Regions from separate parts of the Pedomonas sp. genome, predicted to be linked through region 1. Evidence: riboswitches for the same ligand, from Rfam matches in the RefSeq annotation. Region 1 holds a riboswitch; the other holds the start of a gene.
What was found. Region 1 has a riboswitch for cobalamin ahead of VIG90_RS19360 (TonB-dependent receptor plug domain-containing protein). Riboswitches for the same ligand answer to the same signal wherever they lie in the genome.
Positions count from the first base shown of each region.

Region 2: it holds a riboswitch for cobalamin, as region 1 does, so the genes downstream of both, VIG90_RS03145 (DUF1636 domain-containing protein) here and VIG90_RS19360 (TonB-dependent receptor plug domain-containing protein) in region 1, are expected to answer to the same signal.

Region 1 is NZ_DATBUP010000268.1:27,351-31,198, forward strand. Features, by position in the region: gene VIG90_RS19360 (TonB-dependent receptor plug domain-containing protein) at 1-1,597, opposite strand, end outside; cobalamin riboswitch at 1,758-1,983, opposite strand; gene VIG90_RS19365 (hypothetical protein) at 2,141-2,674, shown strand; gene VIG90_RS19370 (methyl-accepting chemotaxis protein) at 3,001-3,848, shown strand, end outside.
Region 2 is NZ_DATBUP010000036.1:25,721-29,568, forward strand. Features, by position in the region: gene VIG90_RS03135 (histidine phosphatase family protein) at 1-444, opposite strand, end outside; gene cobT (nicotinate-nucleotide--dimethylbenzimidazole phosphoribosyltransferase) at 522-1,565, opposite strand; gene VIG90_RS03145 (DUF1636 domain-containing protein) at 1,562-1,969, opposite strand; cobalamin riboswitch at 2,114-2,302, opposite strand; gene VIG90_RS03150 (hypothetical protein) at 2,299-2,541, opposite strand; gene VIG90_RS03155 (helix-turn-helix transcriptional regulator) at 2,546-3,361, opposite strand; gene VIG90_RS03160 (amidohydrolase family protein) at 3,455-3,848, shown strand, end outside.

The sequences.
Region 1 (3,848 bases):
CCTCGTTGCGCGGCTTCAGCCTGGTGTAGCTGGCCTTGATGACCAGCGGATCGATGGGCTGCACCAAGAGGCCCAGCTCAAGCCCCTTGAACGAGGCCCGCGCCACGTTGTCATAATAGCCCCAGCGGCCCGAGGCGCACTGCGGATCGCCCACGGTGCAGTTCACATAGTCGATCTGGTTGTTCAGCTTGTTCTGGAACCAGGTGGCGCTGACGCGGATGCGCCCTTCCACGAAGCCCTGATCGATGCCGACTTCCCAGCCCTTGCTGGTTTCGGCCTGAAGGTCCGCGTTTCCGTAGATGCTGTAGAGCTGATAGAGCGTCGGCGCCTTGAACCCCTCGCCCCAGTTGGCACGCAGCAGCGTGTCCGTCTGCGGAACCTGATAGGCGCCCGCCACACGGAAGCTGGTGTGATCGCCGAAAGTGTCGTGATCGTCATAGCGCACGCCCGCCGTCAGGGTGAGGTTCTCCACCAGCGTGGCCTGACCCTGCGCATAGAGGCTGTGCATATCAACGGCAGCCTTCAGCGGCTCCAGATCCCACTGCCCGATGTTGCGGATCTTGGTGCGCTCGGTCTCCGCGCCGAAGGTCAGCTCGGCCGCCTCGGTGACGCGGACGACACCCTGATACTCGAACCGGCGGTTCTGGCCGCGCGTGTCGTTGGTCTTGACGTCGCCTTCGAAGTCCTCGCGGTCGGTGCGGCTGAAGCCGACGGCCAGCCGGTTGGTCATGCGACCCTCCGGCGTGCCGAGGGTCAGGCCCGCGTAGCCCGAGTAGAGCTCGTTGCGGCTGTTGTTGTCGGTATCGGCGAAGGTGTAGAGCGGCGGCGGGAAGCCGTCATATTCGGCGCGACCGTTGTTGTAGAGGCCCTTCAGGTCGAGGCGCAGGTTGTCGGACAGTTCCGCGCCGACGCTGCCCAGCAGCCCCCAGTTGCGGTAACCGTCCTTCTCGGTGTTGCCGTCGTCCTTGTCGGCCGCCGAGACGCCATCGGTGTCGTAGAAGCTGGCCGAGAGCGAGCCCTGCACCTTCTCGGTGCCGCCTGCCACGGTGCCCGCCGCGCGCCAGCTGTCGAAGCTACCGCCTTCAACGAGCGCCTCGCCGCGCAGGCCCGGCTCGCCCTGCTGGGTAATGATGTTGACGACACCGCCAATGGCGTGGCTGCCGTACAGCGTGGATTGCGGGCCGCGCAGAACCTCGACGCGCTGGACGCCGGTGGTGATGAGGTCTGTGACGTGGGCCGTGCCGCCCGGGGTCGAGGGATCGTTGATCCGGACGTCATCGATCAGGATGGCCGTCTGCTCGCCGCCGACGCCGCGAATGAACATGCTGGTCTGCGCGCCGGGGCCGCCCGAGCGCACCACGGTGACACCGGGCGTCTCACGCAGCACATCGGACAGCATGACTTTCTGCGTGGCGCGGATATCCTCGGCGGTGATGACGCTGACCGACGTTCCGGTGACGCCCAGCGCCTGTTCGGTGCGGGTGGCGGAGACAACAATCTGGTTCAGCGGATTGACGGGTTCTTCGGCCCGGGCGCTGGTGGCGGCAAACCCGAGCTGGGCCGCAGTGGTAAGCAGAATTACGAGGCGGGGCGACATGCCAGCCCTCCCAATACAAATCAGTCGTTCTTTGTCAGGGAGGCGTGCGCCGTTCCTGCAGGGCGGCACGCGGACTCATCCCGGCACCCGGCACAGCAACCCTGACGGTTGATGTCGCCGTTCCGGAAGAACCCGTCGCACACCACTCTCCCGGCAGCATGCAAGGCGACGACAACAGGCAGGTCTCCTGGCTTTCGGGTCATCGCCCCGTCTCTGCCTTCCCAGTTTCCGGGCTTCCCCGGTCTTCCAGTGGCGTAATCGAGACGGCGCTCGCCGGTTACAGTTGCGGGGACAGCCGTGGACTGAGAGTGCGGCCTGATGGGCGGACCCTGGCACCACGTTCCCTTTTAACCCCCTTTCGGGGGGCCTGTTGCGAGCATGAGGGCTAATCCGGGCCACCGCACACGTCAAGCCCGCAACGAAAGCAGCCTGCTGAAATACGACCCTGCGGCGCTGGACATTCCCGCCATCTGCGCCAGATTTGGGAAATACACGCGTAGATGTTGGTTTGAAGAATTAAATTGTAGATGAAGAAGGTCGCCCGTGCCGAAGGCCAGAACTGGCGCAAGCCAGACCCCCAGCTCCGCCCAGCACCAGCTTGAGTTCCTGTCTGCACCGCAGATGCAGCAGGACGGCACTTTTGCCGTTCAGATGTCCGAGGATTTGCCTGACGTGACCGGAGAGTTTGACGATGATACCGCCCCCACCTTCGCGCTGGTGCGGGAGAGCGGCATCGACGGTGAAAAGCGCTGCCTTTATCTTGTGGTCGAATCCACCAAGGGGGAACAGTTCCGGCTGGATTTCACCCCCGGCTGCATTCCGCTGGCCGTTGCCGCCCTGTCCTCTGAACTGGGCTATCTGCGGCAGCATCAGCCGGACCAGAACGACGCCGTGCAGCCGATCACGGTTGAATCGTTCCAGCTGGGTGAAACCGCCAACGGCAGCCCGGCCCTGCTTGCCGGCATGGAAGGCGGCGGCGAACTGCCCCTGCAGCTGAGCCTGCAGGAACTGCAGAAGCTGAACAAGCGCATCAGCGAGTATATTCGCAGCAAAGCCGTGGCACAGCCATTCAGCTAAGGCCTGGGTCACAACCTCAACTGACGTCCCCGCCTCTCACTGTTTCCTGAGTCTGCTTCTGGCATGCCCGCCACGCTGGAGCTGTGCCGGAAGAGATCAATCGCCCGTGCGGCTTCAATACTGTTGGCCACACGAGGGATGTATTACCGCGGCGAAATATTATTCCGCACTACGAAAGACGAAAATCCGACACAGGCAACCTACCTGAAAAACACCTGAGCCATCCAAACTGATTAATAATAATTTCATGTTTCTCGGTGATTTGCAGCAAGTTGGTCCGGAGGTCTAATCCGCGACTGCTGTTTTTTAGTGCCAGGTGTAGTGTCATGTCGTTTCTGAACAATCTGCCAATAAGCCGGAAGATCTCCGTTGCGTTCGCCTGCGTGGGCTTTGCGGTTATCCTCATGAGTGCCGTGGTTGGCCGCAGCATCATGGTTGCCGAGACGGCGACCGACGTAAATAACCATACATATGAAGTGCTTGATGCTCTCGACCTCGCCACGACCAGCATGGTCAACAAGGAGGTCGGCCTGCGCGGCTACATGATCTCCAGTGACGAAAAGTTTCTGGAGCCCTATCACGACGGCAACCGGCAGTTCGAGCAGGCCTGGAAGCGGGCCAAGGAGCTGACCCGCGACAACGCCGGTCAGCAGCAACGTCTCGATGACGTCGCCCGCATCGCGGCGACCTGGCAGAGCGAAGTGGCAGACCAGATCATCCGCCTGATGGATAATCCTGAGACTGTCAGCGCCGCTCGCGAGATCGAAAGTTCGGGTCGGGGCAAGGCCATCATGGACACCCTCCGCCAGACGCTGGCCGAGGCCGAGATGGCCGAGCGCGAACTGCTGGCAGAGCGCAGCGTCACGCGGCAGGATGCCTTCGACACCATGTCATACTCGCTGTGGATCGGCATCGCGTTTGTCGTTCTGGGGTCCACCGCCTTCGGCATTACCCTGCATCGGGTCATTAGCCGCCCGTTTACCGGGCTTACCGGAACCATGCTTCGCCTTGCTGATGGTGAGACCGATCTGGTCGTGCCGCACCGTGACCGCAAGGACGAAATCGGCGACATGGCCCGCGCCGTGGAAGTGGCCCGCCAGAACGCCATCCAGAAGACACAGCTGGAGTTGGAGCAGGCCGCCGAAAAGGAGCGGATCGAGCAGGAGAAGGCAGC
Region 2 (3,848 bases), on a different contig from region 1:
CGCCCGCATGCTGCCGCCATGGGCAACAATGAGAGTGGGCCGGGGAGAGAGGGTCTCCAGTGCCCGGCTCACACGGGCCGTTAAATCGGACCAGCGTTCACCTTGCGGCGGCGGGCATCGATCCGGATCTGCATAGAAGTCCCGAAGGGCATCCGGTGCAATGGATGCAGCCGGCTGCCCGTCCCATGCGCCGAAATTCAACTCGCGCAGGTCAGCGCTCAGAGCAACGGTCAGCGCCGGCTGGCTTTGACCGGACAGCCGCTCGGCCGTGATCCGGGCCGTCGCCTGGCAGCGCGCCAGATCTGAGGAAAGGATTTGCGTAATGCCCTGTGCGGACAGGCGCTCGCTCTGAGCCCGAGCCTGCCTCTCGCCCAGGGCCGACAAGGGGCTGTCCGTCCAGCCCAGCATGGCCCCGGTCTGTGCTGGCATCCCATGCCGGAGCATCCACAAGGGCCAGGCGGCGGGGCCCTGACCCGCGACCACAGCCTGCGGGGCATGCTGTCCCTCGGTGCGCTTCCCGGTCATCCGGCCAAGGCTGTCGCGCGGCGCTGGGGCAGGTTGCCGCTGAGCGCTTCGTCGATCGTTGCCATCTGGTTGTGCGCGGCGAGGGCGGCTTTGACCAGCAAGGCTGCAACAGCAGCGCCGCTGGCCTCGCCCAGGCGCATGTTCAACTGCAGCAGCGGCGACAGGCCGAAATGCTGCAGGACCCGCAGGTGCCCCGGCTCTTCGGATTGATGTCCGGCCAGGCAGTGCTGGATGATCTGCGGATTCTGAACAGCGAGCGGCGCTATGGCAGCGCAGCAGATGAAGCCATCGAGCAGAACCGGAATGCGCCTCAGCCGAGCGCCAAGAACCGCGCCTGCCATGGCCGCCAGTTCGCGCCCGCCCACGGCTGCCAGCAGGTCCAGCGCCATGCGCGGGGTGTCGCCGTGGAGCGCAACCGCTCGCCTCACCACGTCGATTTTTCGCTGGACCCCCAGTGGGTCGACGCCGGTGCCACGGCCCACCCATTCTGCCGGCGCACCGCCATAGATCAGGCAGGCAAGCGCCGCTGCCGTCGTTGTGTTGGCAATGCCCATCTCACCGATGACGAGAAGGTCCGTGTCGGCGCTGATCGCCTGCGCACCGATCGAGAGGGCCCTCAGCACCTCGGCTTCGGTCATGGCCGCACCCGCCGTGAAATCGGCAGTCGGGCAGTCCAGCTCCAGCGAGACCACTTGAAACTCGAAGCCGGCAACGCCGCAGAGCGCATTGATGGCTGCGCCGCCGCGCTCGAAATTCAGCACCATGTCGCGCGTCGTCTCGGGCGGAAAGGCGCTGACCCCGTGCCGGGCGATGCCATGGTTGCCGGCGAAGACCACCGTCTGGCCCCGGCGCAGGCAGGGGTGCTGCGTGCCTTGCCAGCCCGCCATGAACAGGGCGATTTCTTCCAGCCGTCCCAACGAGCCTTCCGGTTTGCAGAGGGACCTCTGGAGTGCGCGTGCCTGCTCGACAGCCGCCGTATCCGCTTCGGGAAGTGCAGCCAGCGCCGCGTCAAGCGCAGCGCGATCAGGAAACGAAGTCATTCTGCAACAAATCCGGCCGGGGGCATGCGTGTGATGAAGTGACCCTTCACGCCTTCGGGCCACTGGCGATACGGCACGACGCCCTCCGGGCTCGCCGCATATTGGGCCGCGTAATCCAGAATGGCGGTTGCATCTTCGAGCGTCGGCGCGAAACGGCCGAGCACGTAGCTGATCTTGTCTGGTGCGCGCAGGTGCACGGTGCAGTGCTCGCCGCACGCAAACAGGCAGGGCATTTCTTGAATGGCGACGGCGGCATAGTCCGGTCGCGCCTTTTGTACGTCGCGTAGCAGATCGGCCAGCAGTCGCCCGCCGCGCCGTCCCTCGTCGTCAGAGGGCTGATCCTTGGCAAGACGGCAGGTGTTGCAAACGACAACGGCCGCTACATTTTCAACTGGGGTGAGCATAATGCCTCTCCCGTCGGCCTGCGGGCAGCGCAGGCCATGGTTCACAACAGATGCCCTTCGTGCTGCCGCGTTGCTGCGGCAACTCAATGGGCGCTCATGTCGTCCTGCGGGAGGTCCCGTTCGCCCGGCACTCCCTGGCCAGCCGAAAGACGACGGCAACAGGCAGGTCTCCTGGCTCGCGGGTCATCGCCTTGCCGGTCGCCTTCTCGGGAGGGTGTCCCAATGGCTCTGTGACCGAAGACTTGCCGCTGACAGTTGCAGGGACAGCCGGGGATTCGCACCCCATTCCCGTTTTCATCCCCCTAAGGGGGAACCTGTTGCACGAGGGGTCATAGGAATGTTGCCGCCATGCCGTCAACCCGTCTGGTTGTCCTATCCGGAATGTGCAGCGCGCCGACCTGATGCGGAGCCTTGAAATCTGCCGTGAGGCCGGTGTGCAAGAAAATCGAGGAAGCAGCCCGCTTTGCAGCGAGGATGACCTCTTGGGCGTTCTTGGGTTGAAGAAGATCAGCATTGTTGGGCGTCTTCCCGTGCAGAGGCGCTCCCAACCGTGGTTGCACCATTGCCGCCATACCCTTAACGCCTTGGCTCGGACGATTTGAATTCCTTGGGATTGATCCCGGTCAGGCTTTTGAAGGCGCGGGCGAAGGAGCTTTGGCTCTCAAAGCCGACCTCAGCAGCGATCGTGCCGATCGGCAGCTTGCCTTCATTGAGCAGGGCCGCGGCTTTCAGGAGTCTGGCGCGCTGCCGGTATTGCTCCCAGCTCATCCCGATGGATGCCTGGAATTTGCGTCGCAAGGTACGCTCGGACAAACCGCAATGCTTGCTGACAGTGGCGATATCGCAGGTCTTAAGGTTCTTGCGGGTATAAAGGGCAGCCGTTTCCAGCCGCTCGTCGGGCAGACTGGGCAGGCGCAGAGGCGCCTCCTCTTCGATCCATTCGGTGCACAGGCAGGCCAGCGCCTGGAAGTAGGCGTGGCCCGTTCGGTCCAGTTCGCCATAGAGCGGCCAGCGCATCGCCCCCATCACCATCTCGCGCATGAGCGGGGAGACCTGGATGATGCGGATCCTGTCTCCGGCAACAGGGATCATGTGGGGCTCGAAGAAGATCGAGGCAGAGCGTACCCGATGGATCCGGGTGCGGTGGACGACGCCCGCCGGGATCCAGGCCGCCAGCGCCCGGGGAATGAAGTAGCTCCCGAAGCGATCCTCCACTTCGATCATGCCGCTGAAGGCATACTGGAGCTGATGCATGTCATGGCAGTGCCATGGCGTGTCCAGATCATAGTCGTCCTGCGGAATGGCGCCGGCGCAGGGGCGCATCGATGGGGCCACCATCGGCACCATCTTGAACTCAGGGTCGCTCCCAGACATGAGTGTTTGGCCGTTCATGCACAAAGTTTGTCCGATCCGAATGATACGGTCAATCGAGGACTTGGTATCAAAAGGGGAGACCGTTCAATCAATAAACAAAGTGGGTGAGACATGGCGGATGCGAAACAGGACGATATCTCTCAGAATGCGCGCAAATACTGGTCGGCGGCGGGCTATCTGCCGGGCGGCGTGATCCGCGAGGTTGATTATGCTTCGCAGTCGACGGGTCTGCACCCCTCCCTCGAGGGGATCAAGATCGTCGATACCGACACCCATATCACCGAGGCGCCTGACCTGTTCACTTCGCGCGCTCCCGCGGCGCTCAAGGACAAGGTTCCGCATGTCAGGCGGGTCAACGGCACGGACCGCTGGTTCGTCGGTGACCGTGACTTTGGCACCATGGGCGGCAACGTCATCCGGGCCGACAACAACAAGCTGCTCGGCCGCCTTGCCTTTCCGACGCTCGAAGAGGGCCATCCGGGCGGTCACATGATCAAGGAACGGC